2 linked regions of the Luteolibacter flavescens genome follow. The main gene of each other region encodes a partner of the protein of the gene in region 2 in a complex. Links are inferred from orthologs where the notes say so. Each region holds a gene or a part of one and is shown on either strand. Other genes may lie near its edges.

Region 1 (8,412 bases), on a different replicon or contig from region 2:
GCTCGGCGAGCGGGAGCTGGGCTTCGATTTCCGGGAGTTCGATCACCGCATCGAGGCCGACGTGCTCGCCGGTCTCGAAATCGCCGGTCTCGCGGCGGCGATACACGATCACGCGCGCTTCGTCGGGCTCGACGAAGATGAGATGCCTGACCGAAGCAATGGTGAGGTAGGCGTCGCGCTTCTCCGTGAGATCGATCCGTCGCGTGGAGTCGCTGAGAACTTCCACGATCACCGATGGCTGATCTTGGTAGAGAGAATGGTCGGGCTTGCCTTCGCACACGACCATCGCATCCGGGTAGTAGAAGCGGGTCTGGTCCGCAAGTTCCACCCGTAGCTTCATGTCGCTGTTGAAAGGCTGGCATGGCTTACCCCTGAGACGGGCGACCAAGGCTCCCAGAATGTTCGAAGAAATGGCATTGTGTCGGGCTGTGCCGCCCGCCATCGCATGCACCACACCGCCCAGATACTCATGCTTGGCATCGCCGTCCTCCTCGGCGGCGAGGTAGTCGGCGACGCTGACAAGCAAGGGTTTTCTGAGCGCGGTCATGACGACATGCTAGCGGGCGAAGCGGCGCGCGGCAACTTCGGGCTTAAAGCTCCACGCGCTTGCCGCCGTTCTGCGCGCTCTCGTAGATCGCGCGGATCACGGCCACGGGCTTGCGGGCCTCCGCGGCGGAGACGGTGGTTTCGCGGCCTTCCTGGATCGCGCTGACCACTTCCTCGAAGTTGCGCTGGTGCTGGTAGAAATTGATCGCCTTCGGGTCATTCGCCCCGAGACCGGCGGATTGGCCTTTCATCAGCGTGGAGCGGATTTCGTTGTCCTCCGGCTTCTCATTCATGAAGTCCCAGATTTCGAAGGCCTCGTCGGCGAGGAAGACGGAGCCCTCCGTGCCGCAGAGTTGTACGCGGGCCGGGTGACCGTCCTTCGACCATGTGCAGGTGGATCCCTCGATCACGCCGCGGGCACCGCTTTCGAACTCGATGATGGCCACGGCGATGTCTTCCACCTCGATGCGCTCGTGCGCGAGGCATGCCATGCTCGCCTGCACCGCCTTCACCGGACCGGCGAGGTAGATGAGGGCGTCGATGGTGTGGATGGATTGGTTCATCAGTGCACCACCGCCGTCCAGAGCCCAGGTGCCGCGCCAGCCTGCCGAATCGTAGTAGGCCTGGTCGCGATACCACTTCACGTAGGCGGAGGCCGAGGTCAGCTTGCCGAAGCGGCCTTCGTCGGCAGCCTTCTTGAAGGCCTCCATGCCGGGGTGGAAGCGACGGTTCAGCACGGCTGCGAGCGTCTTGCCATTCGCCTTAGCGGCGGCCATGAGCTGGTCGATGCGCTCGACGGTCACCTCCAGCGGCTTCTCGCAGATCACGTGCTTGCCGGCATTCAGCGCGGCCAGCGAGGGATCGAGATGAGCACCGGACGGCGTGCCCACCGTGACGATCTCAAGCTCGGGGTCCGCCAGGAAAGCGGCCATGTCCGAGTAGGCCTTCGCCCCGTATTCGGAAGCCAGTTTCTCCGCCGCCTCGGCGCGCAGGTCGAAGACCGAGTGAAGCTCGCCACCGGTCATCGCGGTGATCGCCTTGGCGTGGAAATGGCCGATCATGCCGGCACCGATGATTCCGAATTTCATGGGATTGGATTGAAAGATTCGAAGGGTTTGCTGCGGGTTAGAGCTGTATGACAAGATGCCACGGAAGCTTGCTGCGATCAGAAAAGCGCCCGATGACAAACTTGTCGAGAAAAGGCTTCCCCCGCGTCGCTTTCAGGCTTGCCGGATCGTCCCCGGCACTCTGGAGTCCACAAAACTCAAGAACGGTTCCGTATGGCAAACTTGTCTGACAACCCTGCTCCGTCCGCCAACGGTTGGTGGTCCCAATTGAACAAATACCAGCGTCTCGTCTTCGTCGTGGCGACGCTCGCGTGGTTGTTCGACTGCCTCGATCAGCAACTCTTTAACCTGGCGCGAAGCCCCGCGATGAAGTCGCTGATGGGGGCGAATCAGGAGATCAAGCTCTTCGGTGATGTCTCCATTGCCGCGGGTGCGCTTTCCACTTCGATCTTCGTTTTGGGATGGGCCACGGGCGGCATGATCTTCGGCTCTCTCGGCGACCGCTTCGGCCGTGCGAAGATGCTTTCGGTCACGGTACTGCTTTACTCGATTGCCACGGGGCTCTCCGCGCTTTCGCAGAGTTTCACGGATTTCGCGGTCTATCGTTTTATCACTGGCCTCGGTGTGGGTGGTGTCTTCGGCCTCGCGGTGGCACTGGTGGCAGACACGGTTCCCGGTCACATCCGGCCGCGTGCTCTCGGGGTATTGCAATCGTTCTCGGCTGTCGGCAACTGCGCTGCAGGTTTCATTGGCCTGGCGATCGCCATGACGGCCATCGGGGAGAATACGAACTATTGGAAATGGTTGTTCGTGATCGGTGCGTTGCCCGCATTCCTCGTCGCCACCATCCAGCTTCGCATGAAGGAGCCGGAATCATGGCGCATTTCCCGCGACAAGGCATTGGCAGAAGGCAAGCGCGCAGGCTCTTACCGCGATCTCTTCGGTGACAAGCGCTGGCTGAAGCACGCGGTGCTCGGCATGATCCTCTCCTGCGCGGGCGTCATCGGCCTGTGGGGCATCGGGGTCTTCTCGTCCGACCTGGTCGGCGACATCATCACCCACAATTTCACGGAGGCGAATGCGTCCGCTGAGGAGATCAACAAGGGCAAGCAGCTCTGGATGTCCCTGAACCTGCTCGCCTTCAATGTCGGAGCCTTCATCGGCATGCTGGTCTTCACCCGGGTAGCCGTGAACATGGGCCGCAAGAAGGCATTCGGGATCTTCTTCGCCGGATCGCTGCTGATCACGGTCTTTGTGTTCCAGATGATCGGCAAGATCAATGGACGCTGGGACATCCTGTGGATGGCTCCGCTGATGGGCTTTTTCCACCTCTCGGTCTTCGCGGGCTTCTCGATTTATCTGCCCGAGCTCTTCCCGACGCGCCTGCGGGCCACCGGTGTTTCCTTCTGCTACAATGTCGGTCGCTACCTCGCTGCGCTCGGTCCGTTTACGCTGGGAGCTCTGGCCGCGACATTCGGCAAGAAGGCCCAGGAGGCCGCCGTTGCCGCTGCTCCACCGGAAGCCACCGAGGCTTTCCTGGCATCGCTGCGGACCGCGGCGAAGATCGATGCCTTCCGCGACGCGGCTTCATGGATGTGTCTGATCTTCCTGCTCGGAATCATCGTCCTGCCGTTCCTTCCTGAGACGAAGGACCAGCCGCTGCCGGAGGATTGACGATGTATTGAGAGATCCGCCTCGTCTGGGAACGGACGAGGCGTCGGTCCTGCGGATAGTTGGGAAGCGGGCTTGTTTGGTTACTTCGCCTTCCGTCCAAGCCGGCTGAAGCCAGCGCTCCCGGCTTCGCAGATACTTGTGCTCGCTGGGAGCGCGTGCCACCGGCTCGCTTGGACGGTCACGTGTGTTAGACCCTTTACTCGCCAGCACCATCCCGCTCATCCCGGGCGCGGGTTTCGAAGCGCATCAGCTCCGCGATGAAGGTCAGCGGGACGTGGCCGGTTTCACCGTTACGGTTCTTGGCGAGCAGCAGTTCGGCGCGACCTGCTTCGGCTTCCTTCTCTTCCTCGGTCTCGGCGTAGTAGGCGGTCCGGTAGAGCAGGCCGATCATGTCGGCGTCCTGCTCGATGGTGCCGGACTCACGAAGGTCGGACATGCGGGGCACACCGAGCGACTTGCCGGTTCGTCCTTCCGGACCACGGTTGAGCTGGGCGAGCACCAAGATGGGCAGGCTGAGCTCCTTGGCGAGGGCCTTGATGCCGGCGGAAATTTCACCGATTTCACGCTCGCGGGAGTTCTGCGCCTGCTTCGACCCGGACTTGAGGAGCTGGAGGTAGTCGATCGCGATGAAGCCGATATTATCCTCGCGCTTCCGCCGCCGTGCCTTTGCCCGCAGCGTGTCGATCAGGATGCCCGCGGTATCGTCCACGAAGAGCTTCGACGAAGCGATCTCCTCGGCGGCGCGCTTGATCCGCAGCAGGTCTTCCTTCTTCGGCTTGAAGCCCCGGCCGAGCTGCGCCATCGGGAATCGCGCGCGGGCGAAGAGAAGACGCTGGACGATCTGGAAAGCCGTCATTTCGCAGGAGAAGACCATGCTGGGCACCTTCAGATCCACGCAGATGTGCTCCGCGACGTTCATCATGAAGGAGGTCTTGCCCATCGACGGACGCGCCGCGACGACGAACATTTCACCGGGCTTCAGGCCCTTGCACATGCGGTCGAGATCGGTATAGCCGGTCGCCGTTCCCTGCACCTCTAGTTCGCCATGAAGCAGCGACTCGAAGTGGCTCAGCACTTCGCCGACAGACTGCTTGATGTGGAATCCACGCGACGTCTCCGTTCCCTGGCGGATGCCGAGCACGCTGGTCTCCACGCGGTCGAGCAGGGAGACGGTCTCCTCCGGATTGTCGTAGGCCTCCGTCGATGCCTCGGTGCAGGTGCGGATGATGGAACGCAGCACGTGCTTGTCCTTCACCAGCGTGAGGTGATGCGCGAAGTGCGCGGCATTCGGTGCGTAGGTGAAGATGTCCGTGATCGCTGCCGGGCCGCCGACGCTGTCCAGATTGCCGCGGTCGTGGAGAAGCTGGACCAGCGAGACGAGTTCGATGGTCTTGCTTGCGGCATTCAGCTCGCGCAGCGTTTCGAAAAGCAGGCCATGTCCCGGCAGGTAGAAGTGGTCCCGCGTCAGGCCTTCCTCAAGCGCCTGTCCGATCCACTGCTCCGGGTCCTTCAGCATCGAGGACAGGATGCTCTTCTCCGGTCCCAGCGCGTGAGGCATCTGCCGCAAAACGTCCGGCCCGAGCGCGGCCGCATCGGCATTGTGAAGGGAAGGGGACTCGGGGCGAGCGGGCTTGGTATCGACGGCCATTTCGGAAAGGAGGCCGGTATGGCGTCCGACCGCCTCGATACCAAGCGTCGAAATTTTCCGCAACGCCCCAGTAGAACAACCGTAGGAATCGCGGGTCTGCTCAGTTCCGACGCCGCGATTTTGAGACCTTTGCTGGATAGGAGGCCTTGAGGTAGGTTAAGAATGACTTACTGAAAAATTTCCCAATCTCGACACGGCGAGCGAGAGAAATTTCTCGTGCAAGAGAAATCAGAGGCTCGGGGAGAGCCGCGACTCTACAAGTCACAACGCTCTCAGGAAAAGGGAAGTAGTCCTTGGTGAGATTGGGCTGGTGACGCTGGAGAATGATCGAGAGCAGATTGTCGAGTGTGTAGCAGTCTCCCGGCTCACGGGGATATCGAGAGCCATCACAGAACTCATCTAAAAATCCGCTAATTGCAGGGCACTTGATTGCTGAGATGTGTGAATGGAGAACCGGAGCCATGGATCAAAGCATGGCATGAAGATAGTGAGTTAGTCAATTTTAGGAGCTGTTTGCAACGTGTGAGCAACTTCCCGTGAATCGATATAACCGACTCACCAAACTACACGAACAGCGGTGAACAACGTGTGAATAACTTTTCACCACGTTCACTTCCCGTCACGTAGGGAGATGTAGAGCGCCTTCAATTCCTCGGCCTTCGCGCGAAGTGCCTGAGCTGCGGGCTGGGCTTCATCGGCCTTCTTCTTTGCTTCGGCCAACGATGCGGTTGCAGCAGCATGCTTGGCCTCCAGCTCACGAACCTTGGCCTGCACTCCTTCCAAGGCCTTGGTCGAGTCTTCCAGGATCTTCGCATCCGCAGGCGACTTTGCCTTCTGCCGGGCGTTGTGGTGTGCTTCGGCATCGCTGGCTTCTTTCCGCGCGACATCAAGCGCTGCCGACAGATCGTTCAGCGCTTTGGCCTCCACTTCGAAATCTGCCGCCAAGCCTTCGGCCTCGGCTCCTTGCCGGTCTGCCTCCATGCGTGCCTGCAAGGCCTGCGTGTTCAAGGCGGCGGCTCTCCAGTGACGCTCGCGGCCTTGCAACCACGGCAGGTGCTGCCGCGTTTGCTCCAGCTTGGCAGCGGCTTCTTGCGAAGTCTTTTCGACGGGCGCGATTGCGTCGCGGGCTGGTGCGATGGCCGCCTCACGCTCCTTGATCTTACTCTCGGCGTCCGTGATCGCCTGCGCAGCACCAGTGATGACGGAGGGCAAGGTCTCGGTCTCCTTCACCATTGCCGCGAACTCTCCATCTTGCTTCGCCACTTCGTCCGTGGTCGCTTTCAGGCGCATCTCGATCTCGGTGAGCGCGCCTTCCTCCCGAGCACGTTCGGAGCGAACTTGCTCCAGATTGACTGCGGCAGCCTCGGCCTTCGACTGCTGCGTGGTCACTGCTGTTTCCAAGCTGGCGACGTCGGCGCTGCGGTTTTCCGTGCGGGCTTTTGCTAGCTCATCCTCCAGTCGCTTCAGCTCTGCTGATGCCGACTGGCTCTCCTGACCCGCAGTCGCGATGCTCTGGTCCACTGCAGCGATGGCGGCCTTCCTTGCTTCCGCTTCCTTCGACACGGCATCCAGTTGGGCGCGCGCGTTGCCGGCTTGTTCCCGCTTCGGCGGAAGTTGCTGATTGGTCGAGGCGAGCTTCTGCTCGGCCTCTTGCTTGCCTTTCACCGCGGCAGCATGTGCATCGCGGGATTGCTGAAGAGCGCCCTCGGCCTCGGTGAGACGCTTTCGGGCCTCGGCGAGCTTTCGCTGTGCATCATTCGCGGCAGCTTCCGCGGCGGCGACCATTTCGGGCTGCTTGCGGATCTCGTCACCGATGGATACCAGACGCTGCTCCACCGACGGCGGATTCGCATCGAAGCTTCCAACCGGATTGCCGCTGGCCACGTCCCACGCGGTGAGTTGTCCGCGATAGTCCGCGGCGAAGGCGCGCTTGCCCTCGCTGTCGAAGGCCACCGATACCGGCAGGTCCGGCTGATCCTTGAACTCGCGCAAGAGGTTGAAGTCCGGCTTCCACAGCTTCACCACGCGGTCGCGACCTGAAGTGATAAAGGAGCCATCGCGCGTCCATGCGAACGCGAGCACGCCGCCCGGATGAGCATCAAGCTTTTTCACCTCGGTGCCTCCGTTCATCTCCCAGAAGCGCACGGAGCCGTCCTCGGACGCGGTCGCAAGCAAGTTTGAGTCCGCGCGGAATGCCGCCGCCGTGATGCCTGCCTGATGGGCGCGCAGCGTGTGGAATTCATTTCCGCTGTCAGCCTCCCACACCCACACGCCGCCATTGCGGTCGCCGGTCGCCAGCAGGATGCCATCGGGCGAGAAATCGAGCGCGGTGACCCAGTCGGTGTGTTTCTTGATCGAGTGGAGTTGGCTGCCGTCCTCCGCTTTCCAGATCTTGATCAGGCGGGAAGGGGAGCCCGTGGCGACGAGCGACAGATCCGGCTTCAGGTCGCTCGCGAGCACGCTGTCGAATTCCTTAGCGGCGACCAGCATACGCTCTCCGGTGACCACGTCGAAGGTAACGGTCACGCCGGATTTCCCCGGCACGCCTCCACCGACGATGAGATAGCGGGCATTCGGCGTGAAAGCGAGCGACACCGGATCGCCCTCGGGGAAGGGCAGCACGCCGGCGAGTTCCAGCGAGTTCGTGTCAAAGAGCAGCACCTGCTTCTGTCCCGTCACCGCGAGCAGCGGCGCCCATGGCGAGCTGGAGATGGCATTCACCGAGGATGCACGGGGCGCGACCACGGGAGGATCTAATAGGACGTCCACCGGCATCGGCGGCGGGCCTTCCGGCTTCTGGTCGGCGGATGACTGGAGCGCGGTGTCGAATTTCGGCTTCGTCGGCTTGCGCGCGGAGGAGCTTTTGTTCTCCAGCAGACCACCTTCGATCCATGCCTTCAGCAGGCCGATCTGGTCGCCGCCAAGCTTCTCGCCTTCGGGCGGCATCTTCGGCTCGGCGGTGTGCATCACCACGGCGATGAGCTTCGCGCCGGTGTCTCCGGGCTCGGCGATCTTGCCGCCCGAGCCGCCCTTCATCGCGCCGGAGAAGGTCGAGAGATCGAGCCCGCCCTTCGCCTTGTCCGGGTTGTGGCAGTTCAGGCAGCTCTGCTGGAAGATGGGCAGGACGTGGTCGTCGAAAGTCACCTTGTCCGCGGCGGACGCGATGCCGCTGGCGGGAAGCAGTAGGGCGAGGATGGGGATGCGATTTGCCAAAACGATCCCACGTTTACGGCAAACGGGTTTGTCGATCTTGCGGGAAAATCATCATCGCCCGGAAAAGAAGAGGCCCGGCATGTCGATGCCGGGCCTCAACCAGAAGCCGTTTCTTCGTTCGTGGCGGTGCTCAGGATCCGTGGGGGAAGCGGAAACCAAGCAGGGTGCAAAGCGCGCCGACCGCGATGGGGATCAGCGGCGCATGCTCGTCCCTCAGGACTTGGCCGAAGTGATAGAAGGCATTCTGCTCCGGGGAATTGAAAA
Region 2 (8,349 bases):
GGGGTATCGATGCGCGGCTTCTCGGAGTCGGCGCGTGCCGGGGCCGGTGCGGCTGCGGCGGCAGCATCCACGCCCTTCTTCGTCTCGGCGGCCTTCGAGTCGCCCTTCTTGGTATCGGCCTTCTTCGGCGCTTCGGCGGCAGCCTTGGGCTTCTCCGCCTTCACCGGTGCCTTCTCTGCCTTGGCAGGGGCGGCCTTCGCCGGAGCTGCCTTCGGAGCAGGCTTGGCAGGAGCAGCGGCGGCTGCCTTCGGGGCGGGCTTCTTGGCCACGGGCTTTGCTTCCGGCTTCTTCGCCGCCTTCGCGGGCTCGGCCGGCTTCTTGGCTTTCGCCGGAGCAGCAGCAGGCTTTTTGGCAGGCGCGGGTTTCGCTTTTGACGTCGGCGTGGTGGCCTTCGGTTTGGCAGCGGAAGCAGCTTTCTTGGTGGACATGGAAAGATGGAATGGAGGGAGGTTCAGGACAAAAGTCTCCCATTATAGCGCAAACAGACCTGGGTCCGAAGCGGGCGGGAATATTCGGGGCCTTCCCGGGACCGTCAAGGATTGTTTTCGACCACTGAGGATCAGTGACTTTTGCGCGGAAATTGCTTGGGAGGAGGTTTGCGATTCGGAGCAAAGCGTTCGGTGAAAACGAACCGCTGTTTGACACCCTTGAGCAGTTCCGCGACCAATTTCGTCTCGTTGAGCAGACGGCTCAGCTCGCCCATCGAAATGCCGGGGCGGCTCATCCGGGCCTGGAGCGAGGCGTCGCGTCGCAGCAGCGCATTCGAGCAAACTTCCGACAGGGCAGTCTCGGTGGCAGGCAGGACGTCTTCGGGCGGATCGTTGTGAAATTCGGGATTGCTGGTCAGGGCGAGCCGCTGTGGCTCTGTCAGGCCGGAGATGAAGCCATTCACCGCGACATGGGAAGTGGGGTCGGGGCGCGCAGAGAGAATTTCCTCCAGCAAGGAGATCCCCTCGATGAATTCGGCGGCCTCGTGCAGGGTCTCGTATTGCTCCGCCAGCCACTCCTGGCCGACGGCCGAGTGCAGGGCGATGCCGCAGAGGTAGGCGACCGTGGGATCGATGGGCATGCCTTGGACCACCGGCACTTCCGGCTCGGCGGGCGCATCCCGATCGGCATTCCGCGGCTTGGCCTTCGAAGCCCGGGCGGCGCGGTTGACGGCGTTCTGGAGCTCGATGGTGCCGGCCCGCAGGCGCGTCCCCACATGCTGGATGATGCCCTCGCGAACCACCGCGTCCGGCATCATCGAGAGCAAGGATATGCATTCCTTCTCGAATGCCAGCCGGTCTTGCAGGTCGTGGAGTTGGCCGGCGGCGGTGGCTTGGTCGATCTTGAAGTCGAAGAAATCCGCGGCCTCCGCCAACAGCTCCCGGAAGGCATCCGCGCCATGCTTCTGCATGAAGGAATCCGGATCCTCCCCCGCAGGCATGCGGACCACGCGGACAGATATATTTTCCGCCGCCAGCTCCCGGTAGGCCCGGTCCGCCGCGGTGAAGCCCGCCTTGTCCGCATCAAAGCACAGCAGAGCGCGCTTTGCATAGCGGCGCAGCAGCTTCGCGTGATGCGGGGTGAAGGCGGTGCCAAGCGGCGCGATGGCCTGGGTGATGCCTTGCTCGTGGCAGGCGATCGCATCGATCTGCCCTTCGCACAGGAGAACCGACCCCTCCTTCAGGATCGCCTTCCGCGCGCGCTCCAGGGCGAAGAGGACATTCGATTTCTTGAAGACGGGAGTCTCGGGAGAGTTGATGTATTTCCCGCTATTCGGGTCATGCCGGAGTTGTCTGCCGGAGAAGGCGATCACGTCCGCGTGTTCATTGCGGATCGGAAACATCAGCCGGTCGCGGAAGCGCACGAAGACACCGCCCCGCTCGCTCTGGCCGAAGATACCGGCCTCGATCCACTCGCCGCGCTTGTAGTTCTTCGTGCGAGCCCACTTGAGGAAGACCTCCGGGTTCTCCGGCATCCAGCCGATCTGCCAGCGCACCGCCATCTCCTTCCCGAAGCCGCGCGACTTCAGATACTCCCGCGCGTGGGTGGCCTCCTCGGTGAAAAGCATCTGGTGGAGGAATTCACACGTCTCCCGATGCAGGTCGAGCAGACGGCCGCGCTGGCGCCGTGCCCGGTCCTCCTCCGGACTGCTGACCTCCTCCTGCACCGTGATGCCCACGCGTGCCGCGAGCTTCTTGATCGCGTCCGGGTAAGTGAGGTTTTCGATTTCCCGGACGAAGGTGATGGCGTCGCCGCCCTTCTTGCAGCCGAAGCAATGGAACGACTGGCGGACGGGATTGATGTTGAAGGAAGGCGTCTTCTCGTTGTGGAAAGGACAGAGCGCTTTGTAAGTCGCTCCGGCGCGCTTCACGGGAATGTAGGACTCGATCAGCGCCACGATGTCCGTGGCTGCTAGGATCTGCTCCTTGGTTTCCTGCGAAATCTGCGACACGCCGGAGAGTAAAGCGTGGCCCGGCGGAAAGCGAAAGCGCGCGGATGCCGAACTTTTCAGATGCGGGGACAAATCCCCGGTGCAGCTTCGCTCTGATCGATGGAATCCTCCGTGGATCAAACGCAAAAAAGATCATGAAAGTCGTCCGCAAGAACGCCAAGGGTGAAACCCGCGAGCTGCTGCTGAAGGAATACTTCCTCAATGCCTACCTCATCGCCCTGCTGAAGCGGGTGGGTGAAGGTGCAGCGAAATTTTCGCAAGCCCCCGCCCCCGAGCTGCAGCCGGTCCGGGTCCGTTCCGGACGCTAAGATTCTGGATTGTGACGTTTGAAATGCGAGGTTGCCTTGCCGGAAGCCGGAAGTTAGGTTTCCGGCAATGGATGACCTCCAAATCATGAGGTCCGCACTGGGCTGGCTGGAACTGGGTCTACCCGAGGAAGCCTTGTCGGAACTCGCCTCGCTCTCCGCGAGGGACCGGATGCGTCGGCACGCGCTGGAACTGCGCCTCATCGCCGAAATGGAAGCGCACCGCTGGAATGCTGCGGCGGATACCGGCCGGTTGCTATGCCTGAAGGAGCCGAAGGAAGCGCGCTTCTTCATCCATGCCGCGTATTGCCTGCACGAGACCGGCGACACGCTCGCCGCGCGAGACTGGCTCCTGCGCGGGCCAGCGACGCTGATCGAGGACCCGCTCTTCCACTACAATATCGCCTGCTACCTCGCCGTGCTTGGCGATTGCAAGCAGGCGGAGTCGCACCTTGAGCGCGCCTTCGCCATGGACGAGTCACTCCGCCAGACGGCGCAGGAAGACACGGATCTAGCGGCGCTGCACAAGAAATGACGTGACCGGGCGAGAGGAGCAAGGAGCCGGACGCTGGTCATCCGACTCCACTCCCCTGCTTCGTCTGGTCAAACGCCGCCTAGCAGATACTTCGCGGCTTGCTCCACGTCCTTGTCGCCGCGGCCCGAGAGGTTCGCGACGAGGATGGCGGTCTTCGGCAGGCTGCCTGCGATCTTCGAGACGTAGGCCATGGCGTGGGAACTCTCCAGCGCGGGCAGGATACCCTCGGTGTGGGCCAGTTCCTTGAAGGCGGCGAGCGCTTCGTCGTCCGTGGCGTAGGTGTACTCCACCCGACCGATATCCTGCAGGAAGGCGTGCTCCGGCCCCACGGCCGCGTAGTCGAGACCGGCAGAGACGGAATGCGTGAGCTCGATCTGGCCGTCGTCATTCGCGAGCAGCCAAGTCTTCGTGCCCTGCAAAACACCGAGCTTTCCACCTTGGAAGCGGGCCGCGTGCTTCTCTGGGAGGATGCCCAGGCCACCGGCTTCCACGCCAACCATGCGGACATCATCGTCCTGCAGGAAGGGATGGAAGAGGCCGATGGCATTTGACCCGCCGCCGACGCAGGCGACGAGCAGGTCCGGCAGGCGACCTTCCTTCTCCAAGATCTGTTGGCGGGCCTCCAGGCCGATGACGCGGTGGAAATCGCGGACCATCATGGGGAAGGGATGCGAGCCGAGAGCGGAGCCGAGGATGTAGTGGGTGTGATCCACGGTGGCGACCCAGTCGCGCATCGCTTCATTCACCGCTTCCTTCAGCGTGGCCTGACCGGCCGTGACGGCACGAACCTCGGCACCCATGAGCTTCATGCGGGCGACATTCAGCGCCTGCCGCTCCATGTCCACGGCGCCCATGTAAACGACGCACTCCATGCCAAAGCGGGCGCACACCGTGGCGGTGGCCACGCCGTGCTGGCCGGCGCCGGTCTCCGCGATGATGCGCTTCTTGCCGAGGCGCTTTGCGAGAAGGATCTGGCCGATGGCGTTGTTGATCTTGTGCGCGCCGGTGTGCAGCAGGTCCTCGCGCTTCAGGTAGATCTTCGCGCCGCCCAGCTTCTCCGTCCATCGCTCGGCAAAGTATAGCGGCGTCGGGCGGCCGACGTAGTTCGTCAGCAGGTCATCGAGCTCGCGCTGGAATTCCGGGTCCTGGCGGGCGGCGTCGTAGGCCACGGACAACTCCTGGAGCGGAGCCATCAGGGTCTCGGGCACGAACATGCCGCCAAATTTGCCAAAGTGGCCGGTGGCATCGGGAAGCGTGGGAACGGGCATCGCGGCGGGAAGAAACCATAGCCAGCCCCCGATGACAGCGGAAAAAATCCTCCCGCGGGTCATGCCCGGAAGCCCGGCCCGGAAATCACCTCCGCCATGCCCGAAAAGGCGTCTGTTAGATCCGAAAGAGGGCATCCGACGGAGGCTTCGCGAAAAAAACCTACGCGATAAATTTATTTACACCCCCCTCTCCCTTGGCAATTTGGTAAGCCGAAAGGCCCCTTTTGCCGAAATTCCAACCCATATGTGGGCCATTTTCGAGCGCCCTGATGCCTGCGGGCATGCGGGCCCGCGGTGATCTTTCTAATCTCCGCTTAGTATCAGCACACCCGGTTGGTCGGATGGCCTTATCCATCCGGCAGTGTTTGAAGTCTGGCATGCCTATTTAATACCCTCTTGCCCAATGACTTACGCTCATGCTTTGTTTTCACCGCATGATCGTCGCTCCCCCTATCCCGCTGCTTGCCAGCACCCCTGCCCTGCGGCCGGTCTTCCTCATCGTGATGGGGGCCTTCCTGCTGCTTACGGCATGGCGGATGACGCGCGGGACCCACGGGTGGACGCCGCGGCTGATTCTTGGCGGGGCCCTGATGCTGGCCTTCGGCTACTCCGTCGTCACGCCGCTCTATCAGGCGGGCATCATCCTGCCGATGGGTGCGATGGGCATGATGGGCGCCGACCCGGACGCGATCGTCCTGTGGCACGCGGTGCGACTGTTTTCGATGAATGTGGGCTGGCTGGTCTTTGGCACCGGCATGGCGATGCATGCGGGGCTTTTCGAAACCGCGAAGTCCCCCGCCCCCGTCCAAGCACCGAGCCCGCGCACCACCCCGATCCATGGACCTGTTGCTTGAATTCCTGATCAAAGGCGGATTCCTCTTGGATGCCCTTGGCGTGATCGGCCTCGGCTTCGTCGGAGTGGCAGCCGTGCGCCTGGCGAACCGCTACCGCTCCTGGGGTGGCTCGCTGATTGCCAGCGGCGCGCTGATGTTGCTGCTGGGCCGTCTCTGGGTCATCGCGGAGAAGCAGTTGATGACGTCCGACATGCGGATGTCGCTCGGCGAGGCGTGGACCACCATTTTTTCCATCGTGCCCATGGGCCTGCTGACCATGGGGCTGGCCTGCGTCGTATGGGGACTCTGGGGCCACGAGCAGTGGCTCCGGGAAGAGCGCTGAGCCAAGAAACGAAACGGATTTTCCCCCGGATAAGGCGGCACACGGTCTTCCAAGGCCGGTGCCGCCTGCTTTTTGGGGGCGATGAAGGGTCAGCGGTCACGCCACAAAGACACGGCCCGAACCCGCCTTCCGTAGCTGCGTTCGTGAGAACGCGGGAAGTGAGGCCGGAGACGACCACACCCTCGGCCCAAGGTGAAGCGCACTTCTCAGGTCGCTTCCGTAGTGTCACCACCACGACTACGTTGGTGTGCTGTCGCCCTGCTCAAGCAGGCCAGTGGACGTCCCATTCGATGTCCTGCCACACGATGTCCTCCTCACCATCGAAGATGAAGCGCCCGTGGAATTTCCGCCCGTCGAGCATCTGCGGTAGCCAGTGGATGTCGTCCTTCCACATGCGCTCGTAGGGGATGTCAGCCAACCGGCACCACAGCGGCTTTGCCTCCACCGTCTCCACCGGCCGGCCCTCGAAACCATAGGCGAGGAAGACGTGGCACAGGATGTCCGGGATGGTGCCCATGGCGAAGTGGAGCTCGCCCATTTTCACCGGACGCAGCGCGGTGATGCCCAGCTCCTCCTGCGTCTCGCGGATGGCGCACTCCAGCGGGGTCTCGCCGGGATCGATCTTGCCGCCGGGGCCATTGATCTTCCCCGCGCCGATGCCGCGCTTCTTTTCGATGAGCAGGATCTCCCCGTCCCGCACGATGAACATCAGCGTCGCGTGGATTTCCGCGCGCCAGCTTGCCCAGTCGATCGGGGATGGAGACATGCGCGCAAGTAGCGGCCCGAGCACAGCCCGTAGCGAGGGAAAAAATCCCACCACGCCGCGACAGCGATGGGGAGGGTCGACGTTCCGTCGACACAAGCCGTCTCACCGGCCGCCCCCAATCGCTGCCAACCCCGAAATCATCGTCTCCAATCCAGAATCCGGAGCTGCGAGACAACCGCGGAACGCCATGGACACTCGCGTCGACGACACGTCGACACCCCTTATCCCGAATTCAGCGCGACACCCGCATCGAGAGCACCTTGTCCCGCGGTATCCAGTTCTCATAATTCCCCTCCTTCAGAACGATCCATTCGCTGGAGATAGAAGAGAGGTCACCCTGCACCTTGTTGTCCGTCACCTCGAAGTTATCGCTGCTCGCCCCGCCGGAACGCCGACTTGAGGGGTAATTCGGATCCAGCGTCACCACGCAACGGGAACCCACCGGATTCGTCACCGCCTTCCCCGCGGGCGTTCCCGCAGGCTGCTGGGCCTGCGACGACTCGCTGAAAAATGGGACACCTGCAGCAACGATCGCAACACCGGCAACGATAGGTAGGATTGGTTTCATCGTCCGCAGCGTAGCACTCTTGGCAAGCCCGCCAGACCGGCGATCCGGCCGTCCGCGCAACGTCCAAAAGATATGACGTGATGATCGAGCCCGGTGCTCTAGAGTTCAGAATTCACGCACCACATCGAGATACTTCACCGCCACCTTGCGCGTTTCCTCGTAGGCGTCGGATAGGCATTCCACGGCAATCCACCGGGGCAGGGTCGAGCGCTTGATCATGACCTTCACGGCATCGAGGCGGCACATGCGGCAGGGGCCGTGCTCGTAAATCCAGAGGGGGATTCGTGGGTCGGCCATGCGGTCGTTTTCCCTCGCCAGATCCAGCAAGGCAGTCCCGACACCATGGATCTCATCGTCGTCCGCCAGGAGCGCCGGGGAATTGATCGCCCGCAGCAGCGGTTCCACGTCTTCCTCCAGTCCGCTGCGGCGAAGAAGTTCCGCGAAAAATCCAACCTCACCCCGCGACAATGCCTCGTAGGCCGCCGTCCTCACCTGGGGCTCCGCATGGAGGGAAAGCACCCGGTGGGCTCGCCATTTCACGCGGTCCTCCGGATGCAGCAACAGTGGCAAATGATCCTCCCGGAATTCCGGAAGACCGTTGCGCTGGAAGAACCAGAGATAATTCTCCAACTGAACCGGCCCCATCTCCGAGAAATCGAGCGCAGCCACCTTCCGACGGTCTTCGGAAGACGCTGTTCGCCCATATCGAAACAACCGGTGCTCTCGCTTGGAGGAGCACAGAATGAGCCGGATCAAATCATCCACCGGCGGCGGCGTAGAGTCCGGCACAGACTTAGGGCGCTCCAAATCTTCCAGCACGGCTTCCCTGTAGGCGGCGATGTTCGGATTCGCAGGACTTTCCCGGTCGAGAATGGCCATCGCACTTCCCTCCCCGTCTCTATCGTCGAGTTCACTCATCAGCCAGGAGCACACCCAGAATTCCTTGTCCTCCAGAAGTCGCTGCCCCAACCGGTCAGCCGCAAAGATGAACCCATCCGCCCCTTCGATCTCCACGATTTCAGCGCAGCCTAACAGATCGTTCCTCTGCTCGTCGAAGCGGCACATCTCGCGCAGCGCAGGCAAGGCCGCCTCATATCCCCGAAGGAAGAACTCCTTCAGCAGGGCGCAGCGCAACCCGCCGTCCTCGTCCCCGGCTCCATCACCGCGGGAGATGATGGTTTCCACCAGTCCCGCCGATTCACACAGCCTGGCCAGCCACGCCTCTCCTTTGCCTTCGCACTGGGAGTCATAGACCTTTGAGAAAAGCGCCGCGTCCAGGATATCCTCACGC

Evidence for each region.
Region 1: the proteins of dnaG (region 2) and dnaB are in contact, whole or in part, in a crystal structure (PDB 2R6A), measured with the Geobacillus stearothermophilus proteins. The link is inferred for Luteolibacter flavescens from one-to-one orthologs. Residues at the interface, in WP_049624496.1 of Geobacillus stearothermophilus: Lys456, Leu457, Leu458, Pro459, Ala460, Asn463, Ala464, Leu467, Leu535, Leu536, Ile537, Ala538, Gln544, Glu545, Asp548, Tyr549, His552; in WP_033016901.1 of Geobacillus stearothermophilus: Ser13, Glu15, Ala16, Gln18, Glu91, Leu92, Asp94, Ala95, Val96, Pro97, Thr98, Ala99, Ala100, Asn101, Tyr104, Tyr105, Ile108.

What each region holds. Positions count from the first base shown.
Region 1 is NZ_JAPDDS010000001.1:184,122-192,533, forward strand. The notes cover bases 2,710-5,669. They hold dnaB (replicative DNA helicase), read right to left. Parts: upstream 4,936-5,669; coding sequence 3,484-4,935; downstream 2,710-3,483. Other genes in these bases: OKA04_RS00800 (MFS transporter), read left to right, coding at 2,710-3,287; OKA04_RS00810 (c-type cytochrome domain-containing protein), read right to left, coding at 5,545-5,669. Also shown: OKA04_RS00790 (Uma2 family endonuclease), read right to left, coding at 1-547; OKA04_RS00795 (Gfo/Idh/MocA family protein), read right to left, coding at 591-1,634; more of OKA04_RS00800, read left to right, coding at 1,827-2,709; more of OKA04_RS00810, read right to left, coding at 5,670-8,148; OKA04_RS00815 (hypothetical protein), read right to left, coding at 8,279-8,412. UniProt on the Escherichia coli protein: The main replicative DNA helicase, it participates in initiation and elongation during chromosome replication. Travels ahead of the DNA replisome, separating dsDNA into templates for DNA synthesis.
Region 2 is NZ_JAPDDS010000003.1:482,979-491,327, forward strand. Bases 1-2,897 are described here. They hold dnaG (DNA primase), read right to left. Parts: upstream 2,441-2,897; coding sequence 560-2,440; downstream 1-559. Other genes in these bases: rpoD (RNA polymerase sigma factor RpoD), read right to left, coding at 1-428; OKA04_RS07880 (hypothetical protein), read left to right, coding at 2,575-2,748; OKA04_RS07885 (tetratricopeptide repeat protein), read left to right, coding at 2,834-2,897. In the rest of the region: more of OKA04_RS07885, read left to right, coding at 2,898-3,280; trpB (tryptophan synthase subunit beta), read right to left, coding at 3,349-4,548; OKA04_RS07895 (hypothetical protein), read left to right, coding at 4,983-5,402; OKA04_RS07900 (hypothetical protein), read left to right, coding at 5,386-5,724; OKA04_RS07905 (8-oxo-dGTP diphosphatase), read right to left, coding at 5,987-6,490; OKA04_RS07910 (hypothetical protein), read right to left, coding at 6,723-7,058; OKA04_RS07915 (hypothetical protein), read right to left, coding at 7,164-8,349. UniProt on the Escherichia coli protein: RNA polymerase that catalyzes the synthesis of short RNA molecules used as primers for DNA polymerase during DNA replication.